4 regions of the Rahnella sp. GSA61A genome follow, and region 1 is predicted to be linked to each of the others. Evidence: predicted binding sites of a transcription regulator. Region 1 holds the regulator's gene; each other region holds the start of a gene.
The links. The regulator PhoB, encoded in region 1, activates phosphate uptake and scavenging genes when phosphate is short. The targets are predictions, from matches to a motif close to CTGTCATAAAACTGNCNNAT.

Region 1 (5,055 bases):
CAGTTTCTGACGTTCCGCCGTGATTTGCTGCAGCGTCGCGCTATGTTCACCAGCCTGTTTCTGCGACTCGCTGACCGCCTGTTGTGTTTCCACCAGCGATTTGCGCCATTGCGCGATTTCGCTATCCAGTGGCAGGATTTTTTCTTCGATCAGCGTTTGCATCTGGCGCTGTTCTTCCGCCTGTTTCTGCCGCGCAGTGTGCGCCTGTTCCACCGCCAGACTCAGCGGCGTCATCTGTGCAATCTGCTGCTCCTGCTGCTGCGTCAGTTGTATCAGTAATTGCTGAAGGCGCTGCGCGTCATCCTGACAGCGCTGGCGATCATTGAGTAACGGACGCAGTTTTTCTGCCGGTTCGCTGCGCGCCAGTTGCTGTAACTGCGGCGCGGCGGCCAGATTTTCCTGCTCTGCGGCGGTCAGTTGTTGCTGAGACTGCTGCTGTTTTTGCTGCACCTGTTGCCACTGTTGCAGCCAGTTCAGATCCTGCTGGCACTGCTGCGCCTGCTGACTGAGGCTGATTTCCTGCGCGTTCAGTTCAGCACGTTGTGCTTCGAGCGTCTGGCGCTGTTCTTCGCTGAGCAGTTCGATTCCGGCCATGCGCTGATGCAGACCGTCCAGCGCAATGCGCGCTTCTTTATGTTGCTCAAACACGCGTTGAGAAAGCAGACCGTAAATCTCGGTGCCGGTCAGTTCTTCCAGCAATTCGGCGCGGTCGTTGGCATCGGCATTCAGAAACGCGGCGAACTGCCCCTGTGAAAGCATCATGGATTTGGTGAAACGGCCGAAATCCAGCCCGGTCAGTGTGGCGATGGCATCGAGTTTATCGCGCACTTTATCCGCCAGAATTTTGCCGTCGGCCAGTAACGCCAGCTCGACTTTCGGTGCCTGCAGATTGCCGTCAGGGGAATTTTTGGCGCGGCGCTGGCTCCAGAAAGCGCGGTAACCCACACCTTTGACTTCAAACTCCACTTCGGCCAGCGATTCTGCGGTGTGGCGGGTCATCAGTTCATTCTGGCTTGGTGTAATGTTCAGCCGTGGCGTCTGATGATAAAGCGCCAGACAAATGGCATCGAGCAGGGTGGTTTTCCCCGCGCCGGTCGGGCCGGTGATGGCGAATAATCCGTTGCTGGCAAACGGCTCGGCGGTGAAATCAATTTTCCATTCGCCTTCCAGCGAGTTCAGGTTTTTTAAACGCAGGCTGAGAATTTTCATTGTGCGCTGTCCTCCGCGTTCTGACCGTTGGTAACCTGTTCAACCACCTGCGCAAACAACGTGCGCATCCGTGCCTGACGCGGCTCGTCAGGGTCCGGTTCCAGCGCCAGTCGTCGTTCAAACACGTCGCTGACGCTCAGTTCGCTGAGGGTTTCTTTTTCCTGCTGCTCAATACTGTTGATGCGCTGTTCTTTGCTGCGGCGTAACAGCACGACTTCTACCGGCAGATCTTCCGTCAGCGCCTGAATGCGTCGCTGGATGTCGCTGAGATAATCCTGGGTAGAGACTTCAATATCGAGCCATACCGGTTTGGCCGGATCACCGCCTTCGAACTGTGCCAGTTGGTGTTCAATCTCCACCAGCGAGCCTTTGATTATCTGCATCGGCTGGAAAACCGGGATTTCCAGTGTGTCGATGGCGTTGAGCGTCGCACCATCAAAATCAAGTAAGTACACACTTTTAGCTTTGCTCAGTTCGTCAAAACTCAGGGCAATCGGCGAGCCGCTGTAACGGATATGTTCGGTTTTGGCGACGCATTGTGCACGGTGAATATGACCCAGTGCCACATAATCGACCGGCGGAAAGGCCTGCGCCGGAAACGCATCGAGCGTACCTATATAGATGTCGCGCACGGAATCAGAGGTACTGACGCCGACAGTCGTCAGATGGCCGGTCGCAATAATAGGCAGCGGCATGCCCAGTTCGTCACGTCTGGCCTGCGCAGCCTGCCAGAGCGCGTCATAATGCGCGGCGATGGCTTCCTGCAATGCCAGTTGCTTGTCGCTGCCGGACTGTCCCGCCTGGCTGGCGAGCAGATCACGCGGGCGTAAAAACGGGATAGCGCACAGTATCGCGCCGGGTTTCCCGTCACGCTGACTGAGCACTAAAATCTGTTCAGAAAGGTTTTCACCGACGGTGGCAATCACCCGCGTATTCAGGCAGGAAAGGAGCTCGCGCGATTCATTGAGCGTGGCGACAGAATCGTGGTTACCAGCCAGCACCACCAGCTGGCAGCCGGTTTGCTGTAATTCCACCACGAAGCGGTTATACAATTCGCGGGCATAACTGGGTGGGGAACCCGTGTCGAAAATATCGCCCGCGACAATCACGGCATCGACCTGATGTTGCTGCACCTGACCGGTCAGCCAGTGCAAAAATGCCTGATGTTCGGCTGCACGGCTTTTAGTGAAAAAGTACTGGCCGAGGTGCCAGTCTGAGGTGTGGATCAGGCGCATGAGACTCCCGTATGAACCCTGGATGACGACAATGGGGTAAAGTATAAACGTCGGCAGGGGAAGCTGTCCCCGATAAATCAGACCAATTTCAGCAAGATGGCCGGAAATTATCTGTCATAGTTGACTGTAATGAACCATTCTTTTCATTCATAAATCTGTCACAAAACTGACGCATAATGGCGCCCGCAATCAAATAAAAGATCGCTAACCTATTGGCAGGACCTACGATGGCTAGACGTATATTGGTGGTTGAAGACGAAGCTCCAATCCGTGAAATGGTGTGTTTTGTACTGGAGCAAAATGGCTATCAGGCCGTAGAAGCTGAGGATTTTGATTCAGCGATTGGGCAGCTTGTTGAACCTTACCCTGAACTGATCCTGCTTGACTGGATGTTACCTGGCGGTTCCGGTATTCAGTTTATTAAGCATCTTAAACGTGAGGCACTGACCCGCGAAATTCCGGTGATGATGCTGACCGCACGCGGTGAAGAAGAAGATCGGGTGCGCGGCCTTGAAGTGGGTGCCGATGATTACATCACTAAACCGTTTTCTCCGAAAGAACTGGTTGCCCGCATTAAAGCCGTGATGCGTCGCATCTCGCCAATGGCGGTGGAAGAAGTGATCGACATGCAGGGGTTAAGCCTGGATCCGTCGTCTCACCGGGTGATGGCCAACGAGCAGGCGCTCGATATGGGGCCGACCGAATTTAAGTTATTACACTTCTTTATGACCCATTCCGAACGTGTATACAGCCGCGAACAGTTGCTCAATAACGTCTGGGGCACTAACGTTTATGTGGAAGATCGCACGGTTGACGTGCATATTCGTCGTTTACGTAAGGCGCTGGAAACCAGTGGACATGACAGAATGATCCAGACTGTTCGTGGTACCGGATACCGTTTTTCAACGCGTTATTGAGCCCTCACAGCGGAGAATCTGTGTGCTAGAACGTTTGTCATGGAAACGACTGGCGGGTGAATTGTTTCTCTTTTGCCTGCCAGCGTTAATTCTCGGTATCTTCGTCGGCCATTTCGGCTGGCTCCTCCTGGTGTCGCTGATGGCGGCACTGGGCTGGAATTATTACAACCAGCTTAAACTCTCTCACTGGCTGTGGCTCGACCGCAGCATTACGCCACCGAATGGGCGCTGGAGCTGGGAGCCGCTGTTTTACGGGCTGAACCAGATGCAGATACGCAACCGGCGTCGCCGTCGGGAATTAGGTCAGCTCATCAAACGTTTTCGCAGCGGTGCCGAATCGCTGCCGGATGCCGTGGTGCTGACCACTGAAGATGGCAATATTTTCTGGTGTAACGGACTGGCGCAGGATTTGCTCGGTTTCCGCTGGCCGGAAGATAACGGGCAACATATCTTCAACCTGCTGCGTTATCCGGAATTCCGGCTGTGGATCCAGACCCGCGATTTCAGCCGGGCGCTGAATTTACAACTCAATAATGAGCATTATGTCGAATTTCGCGTCATGCCTTATTCCGAAGGACAACTGCTGATGGTGGCACGCGACGTGACCCAGATGCGTCAGCTTGAAGGCGCACGGCGTAACTTCTTCGCTAACGTCAGTCATGAACTGAGAACCCCATTGACGGTATTGCAGGGGTATCTGGAAATGATGGAAGACGCCAAGCTGGAAGAGCCTTTCCGCACTAAAGCGCTGGATACCATGCAGGAACAGACGCGGCGGATGGACGGGCTGGTGAAGCAGCTGCTGACGCTGTCGAAAATCGAAGCCTCAGCGAATATTGATTTGCACGAGAAAGTCGATATTCCGGTGATGCTCGGCATGCTCGAACGTGAAGTGCAAACGTTAAGCAACGGCAGGCATGAAGTGGTGTTTCGCGTAAACGACAAGCTGAAGGTCTTTGGTAATGAAGATCAACTGCGCAGCGCGGTGTCGAACCTGGTGTATAACGCGGTTAACCACACGCCAGCGGGGACACGGATTGAAGTCAGCTGGCAACAAACGCCGCATGGCGCACAGTTCCAGATCAGCGACAACGGACCGGGCATTGCGCCGCAGCACTTGCCGCGCCTGACCGAACGTTTCTACCGCGTCGATAAAGCCCGTTCACGTCAGACCGGCGGCAGCGGACTGGGACTGGCAATCGTCAAACATGCGCTCAGCCATCACCACACGAAACTTGAAGTCATGAGTGAAGTCGGCGTCGGCACCCGGTTTATGTTTACGCTGGCGCCGAAGTTGATTGTTCCTCAGGAACAGGCCAGCCAAAGCGGCGTAAAGGGATAAAAATCAAGCCACAGCAACAAGCTGTGGCTTCTTTTAGCAGATGATCTGTAAACCTTTTTCTTCAATTAGCATCAGTAAGATCAGCGCCGCTCCGGTGGGTTTGGTTTCATCCCGCTCCCATTTTTGAATGCTGTTGGCGGACATATTGATGAGTCTTGCCAGTACGCCCTGACTGATTTTTTCTTTTTCACGCAAAGCGCGAATGCGTTCAGCAGAGCTTTCTGCGAAGGCTTTCAGTCTTTCCTCCTGAACGGCTTCATCAACAATTTTGTTAATTTCACGCATCGTGGTTTGGGTTACCACGCCAGATGAATCATGGAAGCGTTGAGCCATCCGCTGCATTTTTAGCAAA
Region 2 (5,055 bases), on a different contig from region 1:
TGGAACACGTTGTCGCCCAGATTTACAATCAGGCTGACATCTGTACCGGTCGGTTCTGTCCAGGAAATTTTGTACACATCAGAAGCCACACGCACGATATAGGCTTTCTGGTCTTTCACCCAGCGGTTACCGACCAGCCCGCTATGGATGCGGTAATCCAGCGTTTCGGCATTTTTCACATAGATTTCATAATTCCAGCCGTTGTCGTAAGTGTAAACAACGTGTTTGCCGATGAAATTGCTCAGGTCATGTTTATCAAAGTTGCTCATGGTAATTCTCCTTAACGCAGTAACAGGTGAAATGTTTTGTTTCGATGAGGAGAATATTACGCGCTAAAAAATTGATAAAAAAACGCTGATTTCAGATTAAAATAATCTAAAATTTAGATGTGTTTTTATCTGAAGGAAGGAACAGTATGGCACTTCCACGCACCACACTTGAGCAGTGGGTGGTATTACAAACGGTGATTGAACAAGGAAGTTACGCGCAGGCCGCAGAGGTACTGAACCGCAGTCAGTCTTCCGTCAGTTATGCCCTGAGTGGGTTACAGGAACGTCTCGGTCTGCCGTTGCTGGAGATTCATGGCCGTAAAGCGACACTGACGGAACAGGGGCGGGCGTTGCTGATGCAGGCCACGCCGCTGATTTCCGCCTTTTTGCAACTTGAGCACCGCGCCGCCGGGCTGAAAGACGGGACGCGCACCGAACTGAGCCTGGTTGTCGACAGTGTCTTTCCCAAATACCGTCTGTTTCGCGCACTCAAAAATTTTCAGCAGCAGTTTCCCGATACCCGTGTTCATCTGACAGAAATTCTGCGCGGCGAAAGCCTTAAGCAATTAAATGAACGATCAGCGGATTTATACATCACCACACTGGCACCGGAAAATGCGATACAGGGGCGCTTCCTGCTCGACGTGGATTTTGTGCCGGTGGCCAAAAGCGATCATCCGCTGATGAGCCTCACCGTTCCGCTGACTGCGCAGGATCTGGCGCGTTTTCCGCTGATTAGCGTGGCCGACCGGCACACGCCGCGTGCAGAAAATGTGTCATCCGGCCCTGTTGCCAGCTGGACATTCACCACTGTCGGGGCCGCAATGGAAGCCATTGCGGTGGGCGTGGGGTACGGCTGGCTGCCGCTGGAAAGTGTGGAAAAAGCGCTGGAGAGCGGTTTGCTCCGCCGACTGGAATTATCAGCCAGAACGGTGCGGCAAACGGCTTTGTATATGGTGATGGATAATGAATCTGAGCGGTTTGATAAAACGGTCAGCACGCTGGCAAAAAGCATTCTGACGGAGTGCGGTTTGCTGCCATAACGTTCTGGCAGCAAACCGTTTCAACAGGGGCGTGATTACCTTTGTGATGTACGACAGGCTGCCAGAATATCCAGTTGCGGATCACGTTCCGAGGTTTGCACGTCCATCGCGCTCAGCACGGTGTGGAACAGGTTATCCTGTGAAACGTCTTTGTTCACGGCATACGATTTCAGGCATTGCAGATCAATTCCCTGCGCTTTCACATAACCGCTGGATAACCAGAACAGCATCGGCACGTGTGTCTGTTGCGCCGGTGCCACGCTGTAAGGCGTGCCGTGCAAATACAGGCCATTTTCACCCAGCGATTCGCCATGGTCAGAAAGATAAATCACGGCCACGTTGTACTTATCCTGATACTGCTTCGCCTTCTCAATCACCTGCGACACCGTGTAATCCGTGTAAAGCAGGGTATTATCGTAGGTATTCACCAGTTGTTCCTGAGAACAGTTTTCAATATCGCTGCGCGGGCAGTCAGGCATAAACTTACGGAATTCCTGCGGATAGCGTTTGTAGTACGTCGGGCCGTGGCTGCCGATCAGATGTAAGCCAATCAGCGTATTTTTGCCGTCAGGTTTGATGTCGTCATCGATATTCTGCATCAGCGCCATGTCGTAGCAGGTATCGCCATCACAGTATTTACCGTCTTTTTTTGTATCGATGGTGATATTCGGCACACGGTCGCATACGCCTTTACAGCCTTCATCATTGTCTTTCCAGAACACCGAAACACCGGCTTTATGCAGGATATCCAGCAAGCCTTCACTGTTACGGGCGCGGTTGGCGTCGTAGCGGGTGCGCTTCATATTCGAGAACATGCACGGCACAGAAATCGCCGTTGCCGTGCCGCATGACGTCATTTTATTAAAGAACACCACGTCAGGAATAGCCTGTGTGTACTGATTAGTCGGTTTGGCGTAACCCTCAGATGACTGATTTTGCGCCCGCGCGGTTTCCCCAATCACCAGGAACACCAGATTTGGTTTCTGCCCCGGTTGCTGCACCAGTTTTGCATCGTTGCCAATAGTCTGGAACGGCATTTTCGGCGTGAAGTAACGGTGATTGATGTACTGGAACGCGCTGTAGAGGTAGTTTGTCGGCACAATTTCCAGATTCAGGGTGCGGTTGTTACGGCCCACAGAGGCGTAATCTTTGTAAAAAATCCCGGCAATGGAGGCAACCACCAGCAATGAAATCACCATCGACACCAGACGGACACCGAGACGGCGTAACGGCGTTTTTTCATAGCTGACCGGTGTCAGGAAAAGCAAAATAGCGGGCAAAACGCCGGTGAAGACAAACCACAGTATCACTTTCAGATTCAGGTAAGACGACGCTTCAGCCGATTGCGTCTCGAGAATATTTTCGATCATGCCGCGATCAAATACGACCTGGAAGGTCATCATCGCAAAACTGGCGAGGGCACTGACCGGCAGCACGATAATAAAGAATGGCTTAAGCAATGGACGAAAGCTGAAAGGGGTGAACACAAAGTTCAGTGCGGCAAACAGCGCAACCGGAATGCTCAGGGCAAAAGCCAGGTTGTACGCGGGCAGTGCCTGTAAGATGTGATAAAAATGCAGCAAAATCGGCAGATTAACGATAAAGGTAAAATACAGGGTCAGCAGTAAAGTCAGCGTAAAGTAGCTAATCTTCGGAAATATAGAGCGCAATGAAAACTCCCAACAGGGTGGTGGTAGCAGCGTTGATGTGAAGGAAACATAACGTATAGAAATGAATATCCAATAGAATATTCATCCAAGCTTAAGAAAGCCTTAATCTACCTGTCATAAAATTTTCATTATGCAGCGTTTCCGAAAAGGTTCAGAAAATAAAAAAAATATAAGAGACCGCCTTTTCGATCCTGAAGCCTTATGCTGTGCCGTGTAGCGATGCGGATGTTCAACGAAACACTCCCCTTGTTTAAACCTCTCTGAGTGCGTTTCCCTCCGCTCATTTTGATCTTTCCCTGATTATGCCTGTCCGGTTTAATTCACTACTGACTGCCTGCTGGCTGTCAGAAGGATGTTCGTGTTGATTTCATCTTCGGCCACAATTGCGGCCAGCAGTATCATAGAGCCAGGTGTCATTATCGGCCCGCGAGTGGTTATCGGGCCTTTCTGCTTTATTTCCGCCGGTGTGCAAATCGGCGAAGGAACACACATTTCTTCTCATGTCGTTATCAACGGCAATACCAAAATTGGCACGGATAACCAGATTGGCATGGGCTCATCCATTGGCGAGATCAGCCAGGATTTGAAATACGCCGGAGAACCCACCGGGCTGGAAATCGGCAATGGAAACCGCATTGGCCGCCACGTGACACTGCATCGCGGCACCGTGCAGGGCGGTGGTATGACCCGGATCGGGCACCTGAATGTGTTTGAAGGGGGCGTGCATGTCGGCCATGACTGTCAGATAGGAAATGCCACGTTTATCGGCGAACACAGTGCTCTGGCGGGGCATGTTTCATTAGGCAGTGATGCCCGGATTGATGCCCTGAGCGCGGTGCATCAGTTTTGTATTATTGGCACGGGCGTCCATCTCCTTGCTAATACCTGTGTGGTGCAGGACGTGCCGCCTTTTGTGATAGCGGGGGGAAATCGCGCGGTGCCGAAAGGGATAAACGAGCAGGCAACGGAATTTTGCCGGGCCGGCAAAGCGCAGCAAAATGTCATCCGCTATCTGTACGATTTGCTTTATCACCAGCCGGAATCGGTGGAACGGGTGAAGGGGGAAATTGAGCAGCTCAGCGCGGAATATCCGTTACTGTGCCACTTCAATGCATTTTTCCTTGATTCAGCGCGCGGGATTATTCGCTAACGATTTCACGGAAACCCTGCGGCTGAACAGAGGAAGAGGGCTGTCAGGCTTCGAGTGCCAACAGGGCAAAGGTCGCCAGCCAGTGTTCGCCCATGTAGGTGCTGTCGAGATGGTTCAGCGCGCTGTGCAGATGGGCTTCTGCCGTCTGGCACAGCAAGGCCGCACGCGGATCGCCCGCTGGCAGCGCAGAGGCCAGCGAACGCTGACACCAGGCGCGGCTGAGATTCAGTCCGTCCAGATGGCCAATTTTACCGTCACTGCGGTCAGTGACCGTGGCGGGGGTGAAAAGCGTGGCAGGCTGACTGTGAGCCAGATCCGGCAGGAAACGGCCAAACCAGGTCACAAATGCTTCGCCCGGCAGAACGCGCCGCATCAGTTCAGCCTCCATCAGGGAGGGTGACAGGAATTCATCACCGCCTGGTTCCCACGCCTGACAATGCACATCTTCCAGATGCCAGCGCAGCGCCGTTTCTTCGATCAGTTCTGCCAGTTTGTGATGCTTAACGCAGCGCGCATAATCAAGCGTTAATGCCAGTGCAAACGCGGTGTTAAAATGGCTGCCGACCCGCAGGGGATAGGTGGCTTTGGGCAAAAACTCACTAAAACTCTTTTCGAAGAACCGGCTCATCGGCGCCAGCGTTTTTGCCCATTCAGCAGCCTGCGGCAATGCCATCTCATGCAATTGCTGGCTCAGCGCCAGAAACCACGCCCAGCCATACGGTCTTTCAAATCCGGCATGTTGCGGTTGTTGCAGATAGGCCATTTCACCGGCGACGTTTTCTGGCGTGAAATGCTGGCCGATCACCGCAATGATTTTTTCAGCTTCCGGTAATTGCGGAAAGCGATCCAGCAGGCGCAGCAATAACCAGTATCCGTGCACGCAGGAATGCCAGTCATAGCTGCCGTAAAAGACCGGATGTAAC
Region 3 (5,055 bases), on a different contig from region 1:
TTTATTGCACTAAGGTCAAGGTTGTGGGTTTGCTCCCTCCTCTGCGAAGGGGAGGGTTGGGGTGGGGTATTAAATAAAAATCAAAGAGTTAAATTTTTTAGTGTCAGTATTTACCCTTAAAACCCCCTCCCGTCCTCCCTCTTCGCAGGGGGAGGAGCAAAGCAAAACCCTCATTTTCAAAACTATTGCGCTTTAATCGCCATGGCATCCCGCATGGTATAGAACAAATCCGTCTGATCCGTCAGACCCACCACATTCGCCGCATGCGGGCCAAACGCGGCAATACGCAGCTGCGTCCCGGTGTGTCCCTGTGAATCATCTTCTGAGTTGCCGTAGCTGATGGTCATCGGTGCACCGTCCCTGGTGGTCAGCGTCTGGGTCAGACCGGGGGCTTTGGCATCGGATTCGATAATCTGGCTGGAATGGGCGTGGTCGGCGGTGACGATAACCAGCGTGTTGCCGTCCTGACGGGCGAACTCCAGCGCTTTTTGCACGGCCTCATCCAGATCCACCGTTTCACCGAATTGTCCGCACGGATTAGCGGCGTGATCCTGTTTATCAATCGATGCGCCTTCAACCTGCAGGAAGAAACCGTTCTGATTAGCTTTCAGCAAGTCGATGGCTTTTTCAGTCATGGCGGCAAGCGTCGGGATGTCAGCGGTGCGCTGCGGATTGGCTTCACAGGTGACAGCCGGTTTATCAATGTTGCCGTGATAAGTGGCTTTCGGACCCTGCCAGCGCACCGGCATGTTGCCTTCGGAGAACAGGCCAAGAACCGGTTTCTTCTGGTCTGCCTGCGTGATGGCACTGAGCTGTTCTGCGTTTTCCACCCAAACATAACCCTGTGTCAGCGCCTGTTCTTTGAGGGATTTATCCTTAAATTCACCGGCTTTCGCCAGCTGGCTGAACGATTTTCTGCCGCCGCCCAGCGTGACATCAGCGCGAGCCTGCAACAACTGTTCCGTGATCGAACCGCGTCCGCCATTTTCCAGCGCGTTGCTGGCGCATTTCTCTGCGGTTTCTTGCGGGCCGTAGCACTTGCGTGAGGTCACATGCGCAATCTGTGCGGCCGGCGTTGCATCCTGCAATTCTGCGGTGGAGACGTTGCCGGTGGCCTTGCCTGCGGCTTTGGCGATCTCAAGAATGGTCTGGTGATCTTTGCCGTTTACATCCACACCAATCGCGCCGTTATAGCTTTTAACACCGGTCGCCCAGGCGGTGGCTGATGCGGCGGAATCGGTCACGTAACTTGGTTTTTGCGTTTTCTTATCCACAGAATAATGCGTGTACTGGCCGGTCAGCGGCAGGGCATCAATGCCTTTGAAATAGCCGCCTGCGCCTTCTGCATAGTTACGTGCAGACGTGATTTCAGAATCACCCATGCCGTCGCCAATCAGCAAAATCACGTTTTTCACCGTTTTGTCTGACAACGAGGCTTTCAGCGCTGCTGTCTGATCACCGCTCAGACGGCGGGCACCACCCGGTTCCGTCAGCACGCCTTTTGCCGCCCGGTCGGTCAGCGTGTCGGTGTCAGCGGCGAGGGTGGAGGCAGAAGCGGAAAGCAGCAGGGCGGCAGTGACTGCGCGGGCGACCAGAGATACGGATTGTTGCATTATCAAAACTCCTTTTTATAAACCATCGGAAATAAAAATATACATATCGATATTTTTTGTTACCGGAAGGTTAAGGGAGAGTTGTGACGTTTTAATGACAGGCGCCGGACTGGCCGTGAGACTGGGTTTTAACTTTAACTTTAACTTCAACTTCAACTTCAAGGTCAAGACCTTGGGTTGCCACCCAAACTGGCCTTAAGAGGCGCCTATCGCCGCGCCTCTTAAGAATCTCCGGCTCTTTTACTGCGCGCTCCGCTCGCTGGCTATGTTTCAGGTAGCACGGCGACAGGCTGGAAATCTTGCCGCTTTGCGGTTCCTTCACTCGGTCCTGGAGCCTCTGGTCTCCAGGCCGCTCCGTTCAGCAAGCTTTCTGAATCGCCCGCGACTTTTTAAAGAATGAAGTAAGTGAGGTTGTGAAGTAAAAGCCTGAGGCCGGTTCCAAAATATCGCCTGAGGAGAGGTGGAAAACCGCGCGTCTTTTTGCGCGGGTTGTAACCCGAACGAAGGGAACCGTGCAGCGGCGGGATTTTGCGGCTATCACTGCGGCTGATGAAACATAGCCAGCGAGCGGAAGCGCTTGTTGAAAAAGCGAAGGGAGATCCAAGAGGGAAAAAGCACGTTTCCCTCTTGGGCGGTTTCGGCGCTGCCCGATAAGTGATCACCACAATTGAGAAACCGAAACTTTCTCGGTCAGCTTTTCAGTGCAACTGAGAAGCCGCCTTTGCATCGGCACTATGCAAAAAAAAGCCCCGATGAACGGGGCTTTTTCACAACAACGTCAAAGACGTAATTAGTTGATCTGTACCGGCATACCGGAACGCATCTCGATAGCGCGCTGAACAACAGTCTGGTTGACCGCCGGATCCATCGATACGCTGCTTGCGCTGCCTGCCAGAGTGATTGGCAGTGGCTGCTGAGAATCAAACTCTTCCTGGTTAGAGGACAGCGGGTTGTGGATCTCAATATAACGTTTGCCGTCTGGTTCCACGGTGGCTTTCACCGGCTCGTTGATGAACTGAACGCGGGTGCCTTGCGGGACGTTGTCGAACAACCATTTGATGTCAGCATCACGCAGACGCACACAACCGTGGCTCACACGCAAACCGATACCGAAATTGGCGTTGGTGCCGTGGACTGCATACAGACGCCCGACATACAGCGCGTACAGCCCCATCGGGTTGTCCGGACCCGCAGGGAAGACGGCTGGCAGGAATTCGCCACGAGAAGCATATTCTTCATGCATTTTCGCCGTCGGGGTCCAGGTCGGACCGGCTTTTTTACGCTGAACGGTAGTGACCCAGTTCATCGGGGTGTCTTTGCCCAGCTCACCGATACCGATCGGCAGCACGACCACAGTATTGGTGCCTTTCGGGTAGTAATACAGACGCATTTCAGCGCTGTTGATCACGATGCCTTCGTGCGGGGTTTCCGGCAGGATCAACTGCTGAGGAATGGTCAGCACGGTGCCCGGGGTTGGCAGGTACGGGTCAACGCCAGGGTTAGCTTCGAGCATGTTGCTCAAACCCATCTGGTATTGCGCTGCAAAATGTTCCAGTGGCAGGCTGCTGCCCTGCGGAACAGTAACTGTGATGTTTTCACCGACCAGACGACCATTATTGGCCGGAAGAGGGTAGACCACAGCAAAAGACGCCTGGCTATATGCAGCAACTGCCAAAACCAGGGTAAGGATTGCGCGAATGCTCATTTTCATATTTTCGTTGGTCGTTAATGCCACACTGGCAGTTGTCAGGATGTTGATTCCCCCCGATCCGATAGAAACCGGCCGGAGGAATAGTGTACTTGCACATAGCACTTGAAAGGGATCCGGTATGTGTAACGAATCGCATTTCAGGGCCGCTAATTATAAGGATTTATTTCAAACAGGCCAAAGCTTTCTCACCTTGTTAGAAAAGTTCCCTGCCACAACCGCATTTTTTGCGGCAGCCTGCACATTTCCTTCACATTCCTGACCTTATTTACGGCAAAACGGCACCATAACCAGTGCGGCAATAAACATCCAGGCCATGACCTGAAAGATGTCGTTGAACGCCAGCGTCAGCGATTGCGCCGCGACTTTCGCCCCAAACACGCCTTTCGCCATCAGCAATGCCTGAGCGGTATCAGGTGTCAGATGGCCGATTTTTTGTGCCAGCGATCCCATCACTTCCTGCGCATGATCCCCGTATTGCCCCAGCGATTCGCCGAAACGTGCCGCATGAACGCGGGTCCAGTCCTGCAACCAGGTATTCACCGTGGCAATGCCAATCGCGCCGCCGAGATTACGCATCAGGTTAAACAGCCCGGAGGCGTAGCGCAGTTCCGGCCCCTGAAACGCGGTCAGCGCCATGTTCACACTCGGCACGATGCACAACATAATGAACAGGCCGCGCACCACCTGCGGCCAGAAAAACTGTTCTGCTCCCCAGTAAGGGGTCACGGCGGTCGTCAGCCATAAACTCAGTGCGAAACCGGATAAACCCACGGTGATCAGTATCCGCCGGTCAACGCGGCTGATTAATCTGGCGGCAATAATCGTGCTGAAGAATTGCCCGACACCCACCACAAACACCGTTGTACCGATTTGCAGGCTGTTGAAATCGCGGATGCGGCCGAGGAAAACCGGCGTCAGATATGTAGAGGCATAAAGACCAAATCCAACCACCAGATTGAACAGGCAGGCGAAGGTGAATGTCGGGTCACGGAAGGGCGTCAGGCGTACGATCGGGTTTTTCGAATAAAAGGATCGTTCGAGAAACAGCACAAAGGCCACCAGTGAGAACCACGCCGAAATCTGGATTTGCGGATCGCTGAACCAGTTCTTGCGCGGGCCTTCTTCCAGCACATATTCCAGACAACCGAGCGCTATCGCCATCGACAATAAATGTATCCAGTCGATACGTTTAAGCATCGGATAATCCGCTTTATCCACATGAATAAACAGCACGGCACCGGTGGCAACCAGAGCGCCGGGCAGAATGTTGATGAAGAAAATCCAGCGCCAGTCGAGTAACTGCGTGACTATGCCACCCACAGTCGGCCCAAGTGTGGGGGCCAGCACGCTGACCATGCCGAGGATCGCCGGGATCAGCGCCTGCTGTTTGCCCTGAAACATGGCGAAGCCGGTCGCGAATACTGTCGGTACCATCGCGCCGCCGGTAAAACCCTGCAACGCGCGAAAGAAGATCATCGACTCGATATTCCACGACAATCCGCACCCGATGCTGCTGAGGGTGAACAGCGCCGCCGATGCGCTGAACAGCCAGCGGGTGGAAAGTGCCTGCGTCAGAAAAGCCGAGAACGGGATCATCACCAGTTCGGCGATCAGATACGAGGTTTGCACCCAGCTGATTTCATCCGGTCCGGCGGAAAGCCCGGCCTGCACATCGTTTAACGAGGCGGCGACAATCTGAATATCGATCAGCGCCAGAAACATACCGAACGC
Region 4 (5,055 bases), on a different contig from region 1:
AGCATTCCCTGTTGTCGTCTTACGATCAGAGCATCCACAAAGGGCTTGAGTGCCGGTTCAAACATAAAGTAGAGTAAGTCATAATCTTTTTTTCGCAACTCGCCATATATTTCAGGTTCGTCTATGCTGAGAGCTTCTGATGTTCTGATACAGCGTTCTTTCATTCCACCTATCAGCAATAAATTACCAACAAGACCACCCCGCACTGTGACTGCCAATCCAGCACGCTGAGCAATCGCCGTGGCTATTTTTGCTGAAATTACAGAGTTAGTTGCAGTGCGACCTATTATTGAAAATAAAGACCGGCTGTATATTTTGTTTTGTTTGCTTTCTGAAACGTATTTATCAAACTTTTCGAAAACCGTCTTTATCGCGTCTAGAATCCGATCATAATTGAGGATTCTATTTTTGATTGCATGGATGATTCTAATGGTTTGTGTTTCGTGGGCGTAATGTGAATCAGTGTCAAATACACCATAAGCCATATATCCAAGATCGACGGGTACGGAGAGCGCACCGTGAACAAACCCTAATACTGAGTCAGGTGAAATAATGATATCGGCAATGCGTGTGGCGATTTCCTCATAATTGCTCATGCTAATTCCTTTTATTAGCCAGTTCCCAGCGTGTGAGTATACTCCCCCTTCGGCAGTGGATATATTAAAAGAGGCTTCGTCTTTATACATGCCGGCCCTCCCCGCTTCATGATGCACTGTGATTTCCCCAGCGGCCTTGCTCGCCGGTGAGATTCGGGTTTACGGGCAGGCTGCGTAATAGAGTTTTTCCGAATTGGGCTTTATACCCAGACTGCCCAACTTCCTCATGCCACCAGCGTGAACCGTTCGCTAAACACTACATATGCTATGCCGCCCATCTGCGACTGCTACCATATGTAGTGTTTTTCTGCTTTTGAGGGGGGAGATTGTCCTGTTTGACATCAAAATTAGATTTTTTGTAGAGGTGCTCTAGATCACGAACTTTAATGTCTCAAATTCAGGTTAGATCACAAACTATTTATTCAGATCACCGTCTGTATTATTCCAGAACAGCCACCAGATCCTGCGCACATGCCCACGCCGAGCTCCATGCCCACTGGAAATTGTATCCGCCCAGCCAGCCGGTCACATCCACCACTTCGCCGATAAAATACAGGCCGGGGACTTTCGCTGCCGCCATCGTTTTTGAAGATAATTCTTTGGTATCGACGCCGCCGAGTGTGACTTCCGCCGTGCGGTAACCTTCGGTGCCGTTCGGCTGTACCTGCCAGTTTTGCAGTTGCTCAACCAGTTCGGCCTGCTGCGGCACGTTCAGCTGTTTCAGTGTCACGTCCGGCAACTGCCCCAGCGTTTGCAGGCATTCGACCAGACGCTTCGGCAGTTGCATCGCCAGCGTGTTTTTCAGACTCTGATTTGGGTGTTCCTGACGCTGTGCATTCAGAAACGCCGCCAGATCGACATCAGGAAGTAAGTTAACGCTCACAAACTCGCCAGGCTGCCAGTAACTGGAAAGCTGTAAAACGGCCGGGCCGGACATGCCACGATGGGTAAAAAGAATGCTTTCACGGAAGACAGTGCCGTCTTCAGCAGTAAGCACCGCCGGGACTGACACCCCGGAAAGCGTCTGCAAGTGATCGAGCAGCGGCTTGTGCAGGGTAAATGGCACCAGACCGGCGCGGGTCGGCAGTACTTTCAGGCCAAACTGTTCCGCCAGACGGTAACCGAAGGGTGTCGCGCCCAGCCCTGGCATGGAAAGCCCGCCGCTGGCAATAACAAGTGAGTGAGTGCTTACAGTTGAGCCATTCACTTTGATAACAAAGCCATTTTCGGTTTTCTGCACGTCGGAAATCTCGCTGCGCAAGCGCACATCGACATTGCCCTGCTCGCATTCTTTATCGAGCATGGTGACGATTTGCTGCGCCGAGTCGTCGCAGAATAGCTGCCCGAGCGTTTTCTCGTGCCAGGCGATGCCGTAACGGTTGACCATATCGATGAAATCCCACTGGGTGTAACGCGCCAGCGCGGATTTACAGAAATGCGGGTTTTCGGAAAGATAGGCAGCGGGTTCGGCATAAAGGTTGGTGAAATTGCAGCGTCCGCCGCCTGACATCAGAATTTTTCGCCCGGTTTTTTTGCCGTTATCCAGCAGCAGAACACGGCAGCCACCCTGTCCGGCCTGTGCTGCGCAGAACATGCCTGCCGCACCTGCACCAATGACTACCACATCAACCTGTTCCACTTTTGGCCTCTCTTTTCCGGAAATTCAACTACGTTTTAGATAAGGTTTGCCCTGTTAACCGGGGCTTTGAGTCGCGGATTGTAAGGGACGGAGGGCTGTTAAACCAGCCAGACAGACTGCTTGCCGGACGTCGTAAGTAAATGTTTCTGCGTTCAAAGGAGGAATAACATATTGATAGATAAATACTTAATTGAAATAAAGCCAAACATTGAACTGTTTTTAGTCAAAAAAATGTCATATTTTCCTTTTCCCGTCCCCCTGTTCTCGCAGATAATGCGCGGCGTTCATGACCACTAACTGGCGTAACAATTATGCTGCATCTATTTGCCGGATTGGATATTCATACCGGTTCGTTATTGATTCTCGCGTTACTGTTTGTTCTGTTCTATGAAGCCATTAACGGTTTTCATGATACGGCCAACGCAGTGGCAACCGTCATCTATACCCGGGCAATGCGTTCGCAATTAGCGGTCGTGATGGCAGGGGTATTTAACTTCTTTGGCGTCCTGCTCGGTGGTTTGAGTGTGGCCTATGCCATCGTTCATTTACTGCCAACCGATTTGCTGCTCAATGTGGGTTCTGCTCATGGCCTTGCCATGGTGTTCTCTATGTTACTGGCCGCGATCATCTGGAACCTCGGTACCTGGTATTTCGGCCTGCCGGCGTCCAGCTCCCACACCCTTATCGGCGCCATCATTGGCGTAGGGCTGACCAATGCATTAATGACTCACACCTCTGTGGTCGATGCGTTAAACATCCCTAAAATGATTGGTATTTTTGCTTCGCTGATTATCTCTCCGCTGGTCGGGATGATTATCGCCGGTACCATGATTTTCCTGCTGCGCCGTTACTGGAGTGGCAATAAGAAACATGCCCGTATCCACCTGACACCCGCGGAACGTGAGAAGAAAGACGGCAAGAAAAAACCGCCATTCTGGACACGTACCGGTCTGATTCTGTCGGCTATCGGCGTGAGTTTCTCTCACGGCGCTAACGATGGTCAGAAGGGTATCGGTCTGATCATGCTGGTGCTGATTGGCGTGGCGCCAGCCGGTTTTGTGGTGAATATGAACGCGACCGGTTACGACATTACCCGTACCCGCGACGCCGTGACACACCTCGGCCAGTATTATCAGCAACATGTTGATGCCGTGCCGCACGTGGTTGCACAGACGCCAATAGTGCCGGCACCGGACGTCAATATCGCACCGACCGATGAGCCTAAAGTGTTCCACTGCGACAGCAGCCACGCACTTGACGCTATCGGCCGCGCGCAAACCCTGCTGACCAATCTTCAGTCTTACAGCGACCTGGCACCGGAAGAACGCAGCCATATGCGTCGCCTGCTGATGTGTGTTTCTGATACTGCGGATAAAGTGGCCAAGCTGCCGGAAACCTCTCCTGCAGACAAACGCTTCCTCGGCGAGCTGAAAACAGACATTCTGCAAACCGTTGAATACGCGCCTATCTGGATCATTATCGCTGTGGCACTGGCACTGGCGCTGGGTACGATGATTGGCTGGAAACGTGTCGCAACCACTATCGGTGAGAAGATTGGTAAGAAAGGCATGACTTACGCACAGGGTCTGTCTGCACAGCTCACGGCGGCGGTCTCCATCGGCGTAGCCAGCTATACCGGCATGCCGGTATCCACCACGCACGTGCTGTCTTCTGCGGTCGCAGGAACCATGATTGTCGATGGTGGCGGTGTGCAGTCGAAAACCGTGAAAAACATCGCGATGGCGTGGGTCTTAACCCTGCCTGTGTCGATTGTGCTTTCCGGTGTCCTGTACTGGATTGCACTGAAGCTGATCTGATGATTGTCTGACCGGCATGAAATAAAAAGGCGACCTTGCTCAGCAGGTCGCCTTTTTTGTTTCCTTTTTCACGCATCCTCCCTCGCGTTTCTTTCCGTTTCTAATACCAAATCAGCATGGCTAACATACTGATTAATATTAAACCGACCAATGCTGTTGTCAGGATAAACTGACCGCGAACCCGTTCACAACGGCGAATAAACTCAGGATCGTGATGTTCAACGTAGCGCTGAGCATAAATATAGCGTACCAACCTTATTTGCTTGCTGGGCTGACCGTGAGACGTAAAAAATCCTCCTCCATCAACGTACTGATACAGCAGCGGATCACACCCTCGCAGAACCACCAGCAATGCGCGCAAAGAAGAGTAATAGCGCAGCATATTCACTACACACACAAAACATAAAGCCCAAAACAGCGCAACGGGACTGATCATGATTCCCCCTCAAGGCGAACTGACACCGCGCAATGCGCCCGTCGTGCTGGCACACACCCGGCGTTTCGCCCTGCCTTTCCGCAATTTCACACCCCCGGGCTACGTTCGCCCGCCCTCTTGCCCTATCACAGAAGATTGCCAAAACAGGAGACGCCTGCATTATTCAGTGTAGGAAACGAATCCGTAACTGTTCATATTATTTATATCTATACATAGCCGGAAACGGAAATGGGATCTGTATGCTTGATTTATTTAACCCTTTTGGCGCTATACTGAAGTCATGAGTTTTGCATGATGCTGATATTGCTATTAACCGACTTATGGAAGGAGTTTTCTTATGGCTTACAAACACATACTTATTGCTGTGGACTTGTCACCGGAGAGCAAAGTTCTGGTCGAGAAAGCCGTTTCCATGGCGCGTCCGTATAACGCCAAAGTGTCCCTGATCCACGTTGATGTAAACTATTCCGACCTGTATACCGGTCTGATCGACGTTAATCTGGGTGACATGCAGAAACGTATTTCCGAAGAAACGCATCACGCGTTGAACGAACTGTCGCAAAATGC

Region 2: a site for PhoB is predicted at 3,094-3,113, ahead of LC431_RS04840 (phosphoethanolamine transferase). Genes of this name have one in related genera too.
Region 3: a site for PhoB is predicted at 1,695-1,714, ahead of phoA (alkaline phosphatase). Genes of this name have one in related genera too.
Region 4: a site for PhoB is predicted at 2,456-2,475, ahead of pitA (inorganic phosphate transporter PitA). Genes of this name have one in related genera too.

Annotation. Positions count from the first base shown of each region.
Region 1 covers NZ_JAHXYO010000031.1:28,139-33,193, reverse strand. The annotation lists gene sbcC (exonuclease subunit SbcC) at 1-1,209, opposite strand, end outside; gene sbcD (exonuclease subunit SbcD) at 1,206-2,444, opposite strand; gene phoB (phosphate response regulator transcription factor PhoB) at 2,672-3,361, shown strand; gene phoR (phosphate regulon sensor histidine kinase PhoR) at 3,384-4,703, shown strand; gene LC431_RS24680 (DNA-binding transcriptional regulator) at 4,737-5,055, opposite strand, start outside.
Region 2 covers NZ_JAHXYO010000003.1:115,683-120,737, reverse strand. The annotation lists gene LC431_RS04850 (phenolic acid decarboxylase) at 1-269, opposite strand, end outside; gene LC431_RS04845 (LysR family transcriptional regulator) at 416-1,312, shown strand; gene LC431_RS04840 (phosphoethanolamine transferase) at 1,348-2,982, opposite strand; gene lpxA (acyl-ACP--UDP-N-acetylglucosamine O-acyltransferase) at 3,344-4,132, shown strand; gene LC431_RS04830 (DUF2891 domain-containing protein) at 4,176-5,055, opposite strand, start outside.
Region 3 covers NZ_JAHXYO010000003.1:65,623-70,677, reverse strand. The annotation lists gene LC431_RS04645 (cation diffusion facilitator family transporter) at 1-13, shown strand, start outside; gene phoA (alkaline phosphatase) at 183-1,613, opposite strand; gene LC431_RS04635 (L,D-transpeptidase family protein) at 2,404-3,324, opposite strand; gene LC431_RS04630 (DHA2 family efflux MFS transporter permease subunit) at 3,586-5,055, opposite strand, start outside.
Region 4 covers NZ_JAHXYO010000008.1:147,300-152,354, forward strand. The annotation lists gene LC431_RS12690 (hypothetical protein) at 1-596, opposite strand, end outside; gene LC431_RS12695 (NAD(P)/FAD-dependent oxidoreductase) at 1,036-2,235, opposite strand; gene pitA (inorganic phosphate transporter PitA) at 2,547-4,052, shown strand; gene uspB (universal stress protein UspB) at 4,153-4,488, opposite strand; gene uspA (universal stress protein UspA) at 4,826-5,055, shown strand, end outside.